Regions from separate parts of the Phycicoccus mangrovi genome, predicted to be linked through region 1. Evidence: predicted binding sites of a transcription regulator. Region 1 holds the regulator's gene; each other region holds the start of a gene.
What was found. The regulator LexA, encoded in region 1, represses DNA repair genes until DNA is damaged. The targets are predictions, from matches to a motif close to TCGAACANNTGTTCGA.

Region 1 (4,235 bases):
GCGGCAGCGCGAGATCGACGAGTTCGGCGAGGGCAGCCGTGAGCAGGCCGCCCGCCGGCTCTGCGAGCGCGAGGTGCCCCCGGGGGTCGTCACCTACCGCGACGGCGTCCCGGTCGGGTGGTGCAACATCGGCGCGCGCAGCGACATCCCGCGCCTCGTGCACTCGACGAGGATCCACCCGGTCGACGACGTCCCGGTGTGGAGCATCGTCTGTGTCGTCGTCCGCGGCGGCCACCGGCGCCAGGGCGTGACGGCGCACCTCATCGAGGGCGCCGTGGCCTGGGCGGGGTCACAGGGGGCGCCGGCGGTCGAGGCGCACCCGGTCGACCCCGGCGAGCGGCGGATGGACCTGACGATGGCCTTCGTCGGGACACGGGCGATGTTCGCGCGGGCCGGCTTCGAGGAGGTCGGCGTCACCGACGCCACCGCGAGCGGGATGCCACGCCTCGTGATGCGCAAGGCCCTGGCCTAAGCCGGCGGGGGACGGCCGATCCCCCCACCCGGACCCGGTCGGGGGTCGGAGTGGGGGGACCTGCGATCCCCGACGGCGCGGGGCCGCGGCCTCCCTGCAGGCGACAGCCAGCGCCGCCCGCTCCGTCGTCGCGTCGGTGGAGAGCCAGCGACGACGAGGGGTGCGACCCGGGGACCCTCTGTGTATCCCCGGGCCGCACGTCTCATTCCCCGGGGCTCAGGCTGTGGTGCACGAGTGCCGCCGTGTAGGCACCGTGCCAGCCGCCCGAGGTGGCGGACCCGCGCGCTCCGCAGCCGCACGACCAGAGCCACCGGCCCTGGCCGCCGCACTGGACGACCGGGTGGTGGGTGAGGCGGTAGGAGCCGCGACGACGTGTCCGCATGTCATGAAGTCTGTTGGTGCACAGGAGGGTCGCGCAGCGCCGCACGCGACCGGCGGGCCGATGGGACCGGGAGGTCCGACGTCTCGGGGGATGCGACCTCCCCCGTTCGGCCGAGCGTGGCGCGTTGACAGCGGCCTGCCGGTGCACAGCACGGAGGGCGCCGTCTCTCCTGCACGGGAGACGACGCCCTCCGGCGTCCGAGTCGGGTCGAGGGACTCGGGGATCGTGGCGCGCCCGACCGGGCGCCCCCGCGGCGGCTCAGCCCGCGGGGACGACCAGCTGCTGGCCGGCGCGGACCTGGGCCGTGCTCAGGCCGTTGGCCAGCTGGATGGCGACGATGCCGTCGCTGATCGACATCGAGGGCAGCTCGCGGGCCGCGATCTCGGACAGTGTCTGGCCGGGCGAGACCGACACGGTGTGCGCGGGCTCGACCGCGCCGGCGCCCCCGAGGCCGCGCAGGCCGAGGACGGCCGTCAGCGCGAGCGTCGCGAGGACGAGCAGCACGAGGCGGCCGCGGCGGGTGATCCGCAGGGCCGGCTGCGCGGCGCGCGCCGCACGGCCTCCCTGGCCACCGCCCTCGAGGACGACCAGCCGCGGGCGGCGCGGCGGCACGGGGCGGGTGGGGCCGAGGTCGGTGGGGTCCCAGGCGATCGCGCTCATCATGTCCTCCATCCCGGCGGCCGGGGCCACCGTCGAACCGGTGTTCGATAGAACGTCTGTACGAGTTATAGCACGCACGTTCGAGGCGGACAAGACACGCGTCGAACACATGTTTGAGTTCGACGCCCGTCGCTCGTAGGATGTCCGCATGCAGATCAGACTGCATGTCACCACCGACAGACCGTCTGACCTGCGAAAACACCGGTCAGGCCCCCCGTCGGCACGGGGCGGCCGCAGCGAAGGGGTCGAGATGGCACGTCCGAGGAACGCCGACATCCACGAGATGCCCGACCGCGGCGACGGCGGGGACCTCACCCACCGCCAGCGCAAGATCCTCGAGGTCATCCGCAACGCCGTCGACCGGCACGGCTACCCGCCGAGCATGCGCGAGATCGGCGAGGCCGTCGGGCTCACCTCCCCCAGCTCGGTCGCCCACCAGCTCTCGGCGCTCGAGCGCAAGGGCTTCCTGCGGCGCGACCCCAACCGGCCACGCGCCATCGAGGTCGTCTCCCCCGACCGCCAGGGCTCCGGCTACCGCCGCCCCGAGCCCGACGAGGTGGTCGACGTCACCGGCGAGGGCGACGAGCGCCCCGAGGCCTCCTACGTCCCGGTCCTCGGCCGGATCGCCGCCGGTGTGCCGATCACCGCCGAGGAGGTCGTCGAGGACGTCTTCCCGCTGCCGAAGCAGATCGTCGGCGAGGGCAGCCTCTTCCTGCTCAAGGTCGTCGGCGACTCGATGGTCGACGCGGCCATCTGCGACGGCGACTGGGTCGTCGTCCGCCAGCAGCCCACCGCCGAGAACGGCGACATCGTCGCGGCGATGCTCGACAACGAGGCGACCGTCAAGACCTTCAAGCGGCGCGACGGCAAGGTCTGGCTCATGCCGCACAACCCGGCCTTCGAGCCGATCGACGGCGACCACGCGACGATCCTCGGCAAGGTCACCGCGGTCCTGCGCCGGGTCTGAGGCCGGCCGGCGTCAGTCCTCGACCTCGGCGATGTGGACGACCGCGTCGCCGGAGTTGACCAGCGGCGCCTCGGTGCGCCCGATGACAATGCCGGACCGGTCGGCGTGCACGAGGCGCACCCGCTTGCCGAGCGAGTCGAAGAGGCCGCCGAGGCGCGCCCCGCGCTCGACCCGCTCCCCCAGCGCGACCTCGAGGTGGAGCATGCCGGTGCCGCGCGCCCGCACCCAGCCGCTGCGGAACGAGACCGCCGAGGGCGCCGGCGGGTCCTCGGCGACCGGCTCGGTCATCCCGAGCGCGGCGAGCACGCGGCGCACGCCGAGCACGCCGGCGTCGACGGCCCAGCGGTCCATCCGCCACGCCTCGCCGGCCTCGTAGAGCAGGACGGTGGCGCCCCGCTCGCGGGCGGCGTACCGGAGCGAGCCGTCGCGCAGCCTGGCGTTGAGCATGACGGGGGCCGCGAAGGCCTCGGCGAGCGCGCGGGTGCGCGGGTCCTCGAGGTCGGCGCGCACCTGCGGGAGGTTGGTGCGCCGGTCCGAGCCGGTGTGCAGGTCGATGCCGACCTCGCACTTGTCGACGACCTCGGTCATGAACAGGTGGGCGATGCGCCCGGCGAGCGAGCCGCGCGGCGAGCCCGGGAAGGAGCGGTTGAGGTCGCGGCGGTCGGGCAGGTAACGCTGCCCCGCCGAGAAGCCGAGGACGTTGACGATGGGGACGGCGATCAGGGTGCCGCAGAACGTCTTCGGGTCGAGCCCGGCGACGACCTGTCGCACCACCTCGACCCCGACGGCCTCGTCGCCGTGGATGGCGGCGTCGACCCACACGGTCGGCCCCTCCTCGCGCCCGTGGACGACCCGGACGGGCAGCTCGACGTCGGCGCCGGTGACCAGGCGGGTGATCGGCAGCGACACCGACTGCGTGCGCCCGGCCCGCACGCGCACGTGGCCGATCTCGAACGAGGGGCGCAGGGGGCGCCGGGCCATCAGGCCTTCCCCCGGTTGCGCCGGCGCATCGCGAGCGGTGGGCGGCCGCCGAGGTAGGAGCGGCCGGGGTCGACGGCGAAGCCCTGGCGCAGCGCCTCGCGGCCGACGAGCATCCGGAAGCCCATCTCGTCGCGCCGCGCGAGCGTCATCTCGGCGGCGACCGTGCGGCCCATGAGGACGAGGTCCATCGCGACGACGAGCCGCTCCTCGGCGTGGCCGGAGGACGAGCGGACCTCGCGCACGTCGAGCACCGGGCACTCGCACTGGACGGCGTCGGCCTCGGAGCGCTGCCACGGCTGGATGCGGAAGCGGGCCCACCGCTCGCCGTCGCGCTCGAGGTCCTCGAGGTCGAAGGCGTGGATGGACGAGGACCGCGCGCCGGTGTCGAGCTTGGCCTTGACCCACGGCACGCCGATCGTCGGGAGGCTGACCCACTCGCGCCAGCCCGCGAGGGTGTAGGAATGGCTGTCCGTCATCCGTCCTCTCCCGTCGGGAAACCATGAAGCTCGCGATCCTCTCCCGCGCGCCTCGCTCGTACAGTACGCAGCGCCTGCGCACCGCCGCCCAGGACCGTGGCCACCAGGTCAAGGTCCTCAACACCCTCCGCTTCGGCATCGACCTGTCCGGGGACGAGCCGGACCTGCAGTTCCGGGGCAAGCGGCTCTCGACGTACGACGCGATCCTGCCGCGGATCGGCAACTCCATCACCTACTTCGGCACCGCCGTCGTGCGGCAGTTCGAGCAGATGGACGTCTACACGCCGAACACCTCGT
Region 2 (4,235 bases), on a different contig from region 1:
GGCGACGGGGTCGAGGTCGTCCGGCACGCGAAAGGTGCTGTCCAGCAGGTCGACCCGGTGGACGCGGTCGACCCGGTAGGTCCGCACCGACCCCGACCGCAGCGACCGGCAGAGCAGGTACCACCGCCCGTGCCGCACGACGACGGCCCACGGCTCGACGTCGGTCGCGAACTCGCGGCCGTTCTCGGAGCGGTAGTGCACCGTGACGCACCGGGTCTCGGTGCGCGCCCGCACGAGCGCGACGGTGGTCGCCGGGTCGGGCCGCGCGGCTCCGCGGTCCGGGGCGGCGGCGGTGGTGCGCCGCACGACGTCGGCCTGGTCGGCGACGTGCTGCGGCATCGCCCGCAGGAGCTTCGCGACCGCCACCCCGACGGGGTCGGTCGGGTCGGCCGCGGCGTGGTGGCCGTCGAGCACGGCCATGACGAGCCCGAGCGCCTCGGCGCTGCTGAAGACCAGCGGCGGGAGCCGCGTGCCCCGGCCGAGCCGGTAGCCGCCGGCCGGCCCGCGCGTCGACTCCACCGGCACCTCGGCGTCGCGCAGGATGCCCACGTAGCGCCGGACCGCCCTCGCGGACACCCCGAGTCGCTCGGCGAGCCGCTCGGCGGTGATGCCCGGCTCGTCCTGGATCGCCTCCATCGTGATGAGGGCGCGGGCGGCCGGGCTGGTGTCGGGGCGCACGCCGCCATCCTCAACCGGACGCCGACCGTCCGCAACCGCCCCTACGGTGCTGCGCATGACCGAGATGCTGCTCCTCCACCACATCCAGGGCCTGACCCCCGGGGTCGTCGACCTCGCCGACCGCTTCCGCGCCGCCGGGCACACCGTGCACACGCCGGACCTGTTCGAGGGCCGCACCTTCGCCTCGATCGACGAGGGCGCGGCGTACGTCGGGTCGGTGGGCTTCGCGGAGTTGCGGGCCCGCGGCGTCGCGGCCGCCGACGGGCTCGGTGACGGGTTCGTCGTCGCCGGCATCTCGCTCGGGGTGATGGCGGCCCAGCAGGTGGCGCAGAACCACACCGGGGTCGCGGGCGCCCTGCTGTTCGAGGCGTTCGCCGACCCGTCGAACTTCGGCACGTGGCCCGACGGGCTCCCGGTGCAGGTGCACGGCATGGCCGACGACCCCTTCTTCGGCGCCGAGGGGGACGTCGACGCCGCGCGCGAGTTCGTCGAGGGACGTTCCGCCGCAGAGCTCTTCGTCTACCCGGGCAACGTCCACCTGTTCGTCGACAGCTCCCTGCCGTCGTACGACGCGGACGCCACTGCGCTCGTCGTCGAGCGCTCGCTGGAGATGCTCGAGCGCCTGCCGTGAGCCGTACCCCGCCGCCGTGGGAGCCGCCGCTCGCCGGCTCCGAGGCCGAGCAGCTGCTCGGGTCCCTGGACCGGATGCGCGCCACGTTCCGGTACAAGGTGGACGGCCTCGACGCCGACGGGCTGCGTGCGACCATCCCCACGTCCGCTTTGAGCCTCGGGGCGCTGCTCAAGCACCTCGCGACGGTGGAGGACTTCTACTCGACCCGACGCCTCTCCGGCACGGCGATGCCGGACGCCTGGGACGACAACGGCTGGGACGACGAGGACGACTGGGAGATGACCTCCGCCGCGTCCGACCCGCCGGAGGTGCTCTACGCGCTGTACGACGGTGCGGTGGAGCGCAACCGGGCACTCGTCCGTGAGGCGGTCGCCACTCGTGGCCTCGACGGGGAGGCGCACGCGGCGGACGAGGAGGGTCGGCACGCGAGCATCCGGCGGCTGTTGTTCGACCTCCTCGAGGAGTACGGCCGGCACACCGGCCACGCCGACCTGCTCCGCGAGTCGGTGGACGGACGGGTCGGTGAGGACCCGCCGGAGGACTGGCGTCCACCGGGTGGGGGCGCGCCGTCCTGAGCCCTCACCGGAAGGTGGTCAGCGTGGTGTTGATGAGTCGAATGAGGTTGTGGCTCAGGCATTTCGATGCCGTCCAACCCTTGCAGTTCGGTCGTGTGTTCGATAGGATCGGACCACGAGGGGAGGGGGAGCACATGGGCACCAGCAGCAGGTCCGACGACCTCCTCGACGCGGTGCGCCGGGCGCGCTCGACCCTCTCCACCGGGCGTGCCCACGGCACCCGGGACGGGACTCGGGAAGAGCTGACCGCGACCCTCGGCGAGCTGCGGGCCCTCGTCGACGAGGCGACGGCACTGCAGGACGAGGTCCTCGTGGGACTCGTGTCGCTCGAGCCCGAGCGGGCCGAGGACGGCACCGTCCGCGAGGTCCGCAGGGCGCCCGGCCACGTGGCGCTCGACGCCCCGGCCATCGTCTCCGGAGTGCTGTGCCTCTCGGCGGTCGCCGCCGAGCAGCGGGTCCGGGACGCAGTGCGACGGGCCGCGGACGGCCCCGAGGGCACGGCGACCGAGACGGGGCTCGGCGGCCTGCACGCGGCGATGGGGCAGGGCCGCCTCGACGCGTACCGCGCGCACGTCGTCGCCGCCGAGCTCGAGGCGTGCCCGGCGGACGTCCGCCGCACGGTCGTCGCCGCCCTCGACGAGTGGTTCGCGCGCGAGGACGCCGCCCGGCTGCGCCGCCGCGTCCGCCGCCTGCTCGCGACGATCGACCCCGACCTCCTGCGGCAGCGCGCCGAGCGTGCCCGCGCCGCGACGGGCCTGCGCCGCTGGGTCGACGAGCCCGGGGTCGACACGTGGCTCGGGACCTTCCCCAGCGAGGAGGCGCGCGGGGCGTGGGCCGCGATCGACGCGCTGGCGCAGCGCTACGTCGACGACGGGACGTGCGCGCGCATCGACCGGGCCCGGGCCCGCGCGCTCACCGACCTCGTGCTCCAGCAGGCCACCGTCACCACCACCGTCGTGGAGCACGAGGCCCACCCGGTCACCGGCGCCCTCCTCGACACCATCGACGCGCTGGCGACCACCGCGTACCGGCCGGGTGCGGCCCTCGCGGCCTTGGTCCGGGCGCGGGACGGGCACTGCCGCTTCCCCGGGTGCTCCGTCGCGGCTCGCTGGTGCGACCTCGACCACGTCGTGCCGTGGCCCGCCGGCCCGACCAGCGCCCTCAACCTCGTCTGCCTCTGCCGCCGCCACCACCGCACCAAGCAGCGGCCCGGATGGCGCACGCGGCTGGCACCGGACGGGACCTACACCGTCCTCGATCCGACCGGGCGGGTCCGCACGACCGACCCTCGCGACCACCTCCGAGAGCGGCGCCCGCGGGACCTCCCGGTCCCCGACGACCTCGCCGCCCCACCGGGTCGGCCCCGGCTCACCGTCCCGGACGGTCCGCACAGCGACCTCGAGCACGCGCTCGAGTCGCTCCTCGGCGGCGACCAGTGGGGACGAGCGCCCTGCCGGGTCGAGGTCCGCCGCCCGAGCCGACGGTTCACGGTCGCACCCACGGGCGACCACCCACCTCGCCGGCCTTCGTCCCCCTGGCCCGACGCCCCACCCTTCTGACCCTCAGGAGCGCGGCGCCCCCACCGCGCGCCGCCACGCGGTGAACGACTGCACCGGCACGCTGCGTGGCCGCACGAGCCACGGGTAGGGATGGACCTCCACCGGAGCCACCGCGGCAGCGCGTCGGGCGAACCCGGGCACGGGCGCGTGGGTGACCGCGAGCCGCCGACCCGTCAGCTCCTCCGCGACCACGCCCAGCCGCACCTCCAGCGGACGTCGCGTCGCGAGGTCGCCGAGCGTCTCGGCGAGGAACACGAGGCGCTTCCCCGAGAGCCGGAGCCCGGCCAGCAGCGGCTCGTCGAGGACGAACACCGCCGGGCGCTGCTCGTCGGCGGCGAGCGCGGGGTCGGCGTCGCCGAGGGACTCCGCGGTCAGCCAGACCTCGTCCGCCCCGCCCCCCTCCACCCGCTCCGGGCCCGCCGGGACGGGCGCCCGCCCGAGCGGGGGCCCGTCCGCCGGTGCGCCGACGCCCTCGTCGGGCCAGCCCTCGACGGGACAGCGGTCGGCGAGTGCGCACCCGCGGCACAGGGCCGACGCCCGCTTCTCGACCTGCCAGCGGCTGAACCCGTACGGACGCCCGGACCCGGTGCCGACCGTCCACTGCCACCCGAGCCGGTTCGCGGCCCGCGAGCCGTCGAGCAGGTGCGCGAAGAAGACGTCCTCGCCGGCCCGCCAGTCCGCGCCCGCCCGCACCGCCCACTGGGAGGCCAGCCACATCCGCGTCTGGTTGACCAGCCAGCCGTCCTCGACGAGCTCGCCCGTCGTCGCCGCCATGCACGCCATCTCGTCGGG
Region 3 (4,235 bases), on a different contig from region 1:
CAGCGGCGAGACCGCACCGGCCAGCACGCGGGGCGCGGCGGTGGGGTCCGGGATGGGCATACCGAGACGCTAGTGACGCCGCTAGAGTGCCCGGATGGTCAGAGTTGCCAACGATGGGCCCGATCGCGCACAGACCTTGCCAGCCGTCCCGCCGGAGCAGAGCGCGGACCCGGTCGAGCTCGCCGCCCTCGTCGAGCACCAGCGGGCCCTGCTCGCCCGCGAGGACGAGGTGCACCGCGTCCTCGTCCACGTCGTGCTCGACGGCGGGGGGCTGGCGCAGGTCGCCGAGGCCGTCGCCGGGTTCTTCGGCGGCGCGGCGACCGTGACGACGACCGACGGCCGCCTGCTGTCGCAGGCGGGCTCGCTCGACGGCGTCGCCGACGTGACCGACCTCGCCTGCTTCGACCGCACCGGGCGCCTGCTCGTCGAGGACGAGCCCGTCGGCTGGCGCGACCCGGACCGCGGCGCCGACCCCACCCGCGCCTTCGTGCGCATCGTCGCGGGCTCGTCCGACCTCGGGATGCTCGGCGCGTACTCCCCCGGTCCGGCCCTGTCCCGCACCGACGTCCACATGCTCGAGCGGGCTGCGACCGTGGCGGCGCTGGCCATCACGAAGGAGCAGGCGGTCGCGGCGGTCGAGGGCAAGTACCGCGCGGAGTTCCTGCGCGACGCCCTCGCCGGGCGCGCCGGCGACCCCGCCGACGTCGCCTCGCACGCGGCGTCCCTCGGGTGGCGGGTCGACCGGCCGCTCGTCGTCGTCGCCGCCGAGACCGACGAGGACGACTCGGCGACGACCCGCAGCGCCGAGGAGGTGCGCGGGCTGCAGGACCGGTTCGTCCGGGCGTGGACCCAGGCCGTCCGCTCGCGCGACACCTCGGTGGCGGTCGCGGGGTTCAGCCAGGAGGTCGTCGTGCTCCTGCCGGTCGACGAGGACGCCGACACCGAGGCCGTGCTGCGCCCCGTGGCGGAGCTCGCGCGGGTCGTCCGCGGCGACGGCGGCGGTGGGAGGCGCACCTTCACCACCGGCGTCTCGCGGCTCGTCACCTCGCCGGCCGACCTGCCCCGCGCCTACGACGAGGCGCTGACGGCGGTGCACGTCGGCCGCCAGGTGCACGGCGACTCCGGGCTCGCGCACTTCGACGAGCTCGGCATCTACCGCCTGCTCGCGCTCGTCCCCGACTCGGCCGACCTGCGGCGGTTCGTCACCGAGAGCCTCGGCGAGCTCGCGACCGACGACGTCCCCGAGAACGCCGACCTGCGCAACACCCTGTCGGTGCTCATCGACACCAACCTCAACGTCGCCGAGACCGCGCGCCGGCTGTTCTTCCACTACAACACGCTGCGCTACCGCATCGCCAAGCTCGAGCGGATGCTCGGCCCCTTCACGACCGATCCCCAGCTGCGCCTCACCCTCGCCCTCGCGCTGCGCGTCCACCGCATGAAGGGCCTCTGACAGTCGGACGCTGCCGGTTGGAGGTCGGCGGGTCGCAGCGGGCCGCGCGGCCTCGTCCGGTGTGCCACAGGCCCCTATGGCCGGGCCGGAGAGTCACCGCCCACGCCGACGAGCGCCAGTTTCCGCGTCGTCACCGTGATGACGCAGCAATCGCCCGCGGACGCGGATACATCCGCGTCCAGCGCCAGTTTCCGCGTCACCCCAGTGACGGCGGGGTTGCCCGGCCGCCCGTCTTCATCTGCCGCCGAACGGGCGGAACGGGCCGACGCCAACGCCTGGCCCGCACCGGCGCCACCCATCCAGGCGGACGCCCCTGAAAGTGACGGAAAGGACTGACCGACAACAAGATTGGCCCCTCTAGCCCTTGCCTCTCGAACACGCTTTCGATAGACTGGGGCCATCGCAACGAGGGGGTGCTCATGGTCGACCCGACACAGGTCACAGCGGTCGTGCGCGCCGCCCGCGAGCTTCTCGACGGGGTCCACTCCCCGGCTCCGGTCGGTGGCTCGCTCGAGCACTGCGCCTCCCTCGTCGGCGAGCTCCAGTCCCTCGCCAACGTCGTGACGGCGTTGCAGGACAGCGCGATCGTCGCCCTGGCTGCCGTGGAGACGGACGTGGCCGAGGACGGCACGGTCGTCGAGCGCCGTCGTGCGCCGGGGCACGTCGCCCTCGACGCGCCGGCCATCGTCTCCGGTGTCCTGTGCCTCTCGTCCGTCGCCGCGGAGCGTCGGGTCCGCGACGCCGTGCGGCGCGCGGCCGACGGTCCGGACGGGACCGGCACCCACACCGGCCTCGGCGGGCTGCACGACGCGATGGGCGGAGGCCGGCTCGACGCCTTCCGCGCCCAGGTCGTCGCCCACGAGCTCGAGGAGGTGCCCGCCGACGTGGCGGCGACGGTCGTCGCGACCATCGACGAGCACCTCGACCGCGAGGCCGCGCCGGCGCTGCGCCGGCGGGTCCGGCGCGCCCTTGCCCGCATCTCGCCGGACCTGCTCCGGCAGCGCGCCGTCCGTGCCCGCTCCGAGTCCTCCCTGCAGCGGTGGGTCGACGAGCCGGGCGTCGACACCTGGCACGGCACCTTCCCGTCCGAGGAGGCCTGCGCGGCCTGGGCCGCCATCGACCGGCTCGCCCAGCAGTACGTCGCCGACGGGGTCTGCGACCGCATCGACCGCGCCCGCGCGAAGGCGCTCACGGACCTCGTCATCGGACAGGCCACCATCGACCTCCGGGTCAGCCTCGCCACCCCGGTCGGTTCCGCCGTTGTCGCCGAACGGAACTCGATGGCGCCGCTCGCTGCCGGCTCGGACTCCGACCTCGTCGAGGTCACCGGCCTGCGCCCCGGCGACCCGGTCCTCGTCCCCCGCGGATGGCTGGCCACGGTCCTCGAACGCAACAGCGGCGCCGAGGCTGCCGACTCGACACCCTTCCTCCGTTGCGACCCGTCCAGCGGTGCGCCGGTCGACCCCGACGGCGCCCTCGCCACCGCGGCCTACCGACCCGGTGTCCGGCTGGCGGCCTTCGTCCGCGACCGCGACCAGCACTGCCGCTTCCCCGGCTGCCACGTCGCCGCCCGGTTCTGCGACCTCGACCACGTCGTCCCGTTCCCCGCCGGGCCCACCCGCGCGTCGAACCTCGCCTGCCTCTGCCGCCGCCACCACCGCACCAAGCAGCGCCCCGGCTGGCGGGCCGTCCTCCATCCCGACGCCACGATGACCTGGACCGACCCCACGGGCCGGGTCCGGACCACCCAGCCGCCCGACCGGCTCGGTCTCACCGTGCTGCCGGACACCGGGACCGACGCCGAGCCGCCGCCCCGCCGAAGGCCCCGGCTCGCCCTGCCCGACGGCCCCCACTCGGCCCTCGAGCACCACCTCGAGCACGAGCTCCCCGCCCCCGCCTGCCGCGTCCACGTCATCCGCCCACTGGTCCCGATGACCTGCGCGCTCCGGCCGCACCCTCGATCGCGCCGAGCAGACACCTCCCGGGTCATCGCCCCACCCCCCTTCTGACACGACGCACCGTGGACCGTCGGCAGCTCCGGCGTGGCCACGTCCGGCGTTCAGTGACGGCTGGTGAACCGCAGGTAGTAGCCGTCCGGGTCGCTCAGGCGGAAGTCCCGCAGGCCCCACGGCCTGTCCTGCAGGTCCTCGGCGAGTGGGAGGCCGGCACCGACGACCCGGTCCCGGACGTCACGGACGTCGTCGACGTCGATGACGATCTCGGCACCGGCCGGGACCGCTCGACGGACCGGGTCGACGGCCGGCGCCTCGGCGGCACCGATCCGTGCGCGCCCCATCCGGAAGGCCGCGTACCGCGGCGGCCCGTCCGACCGGCCGGTCGTCCCGAAGCCCAGCCGTTCGTAGAACCTGACGGTCTCGTCCAGGTCGGCCACGAAGATCTCGACCCTCAGCGACGCATCCACGGTCCCCGTCCTCGCTGTCGGCGATGCCGCACGCGTAGCCCGCGGGCCTCTGACCCCACGGACATCATCAGGCGTCGCGCAGGGCGGCCTCGAAGCCGTCCGGGTCGACGACCGTGAACGTGGCGCCGGGGTGCCGGATGGTCCCGGTCGGGTCGATGGCCGGGACCGGCTCGTGGAACGAGACGCAGACGCCCCGTTCACCGTTGGTGGCGAAGGTGACGCCCCGGTCCGTGAACGACAGGTGCGGCGGACCGGCGGTCTTGACGAACGCGTAGCCGCCCGACTGCTCCACCCCCGCCACATTGGTGAGCGAGGTGTCGAGGGTCCACCACGAGAACCGCGCCCGCAGCCGCCCGCCGC

Region 2: the regulator LexA is predicted to act here: its motif matches at 1,972-1,987, upstream of KMZ30_RS08210 (HNH endonuclease signature motif containing protein).
Region 3: the regulator LexA is predicted to act here: its motif matches at 1,825-1,840, upstream of KMZ30_RS18845 (HNH endonuclease signature motif containing protein).

The regions. Positions count from the first base shown of each region.
Region 1 is NZ_JAHHWP010000026.1:72,202-76,436, reverse strand. It holds gene KMZ30_RS20285 (GNAT family N-acetyltransferase) at 1-472, shown strand, start outside; gene KMZ30_RS20280 (hypothetical protein) at 675-854, opposite strand; gene KMZ30_RS20275 (LysM peptidoglycan-binding domain-containing protein) at 1,113-1,514, opposite strand; gene lexA (transcriptional repressor LexA) at 1,765-2,481, shown strand; gene KMZ30_RS20265 (succinylglutamate desuccinylase/aspartoacylase family protein) at 2,494-3,462, opposite strand; gene KMZ30_RS20260 (ATP-dependent zinc protease family protein) at 3,462-3,938, opposite strand; gene KMZ30_RS20255 (RimK family alpha-L-glutamate ligase) at 3,962-4,235, shown strand, end outside.
Region 2 is NZ_JAHHWP010000009.1:281,149-285,383, forward strand. It holds gene KMZ30_RS08195 (helix-turn-helix transcriptional regulator) at 1-678, opposite strand, end outside; gene KMZ30_RS08200 (dienelactone hydrolase family protein) at 734-1,309, shown strand; gene KMZ30_RS08205 (mycothiol transferase) at 1,306-1,884, shown strand; gene KMZ30_RS08210 (HNH endonuclease signature motif containing protein) at 2,019-3,443, shown strand; gene KMZ30_RS08215 (FAD-binding domain-containing protein) at 3,447-4,235, opposite strand, start outside.
Region 3 is NZ_JAHHWP010000022.1:52,047-56,281, forward strand. It holds gene KMZ30_RS18835 (oxamate carbamoyltransferase subunit AllH family protein) at 1-60, opposite strand, end outside; gene KMZ30_RS18840 (PucR family transcriptional regulator) at 137-1,453, shown strand; gene KMZ30_RS18845 (HNH endonuclease signature motif containing protein) at 1,873-3,462, shown strand; gene KMZ30_RS18850 (VOC family protein) at 3,513-3,875, opposite strand; gene KMZ30_RS18855 (hypothetical protein) at 3,943-4,235, opposite strand, start outside.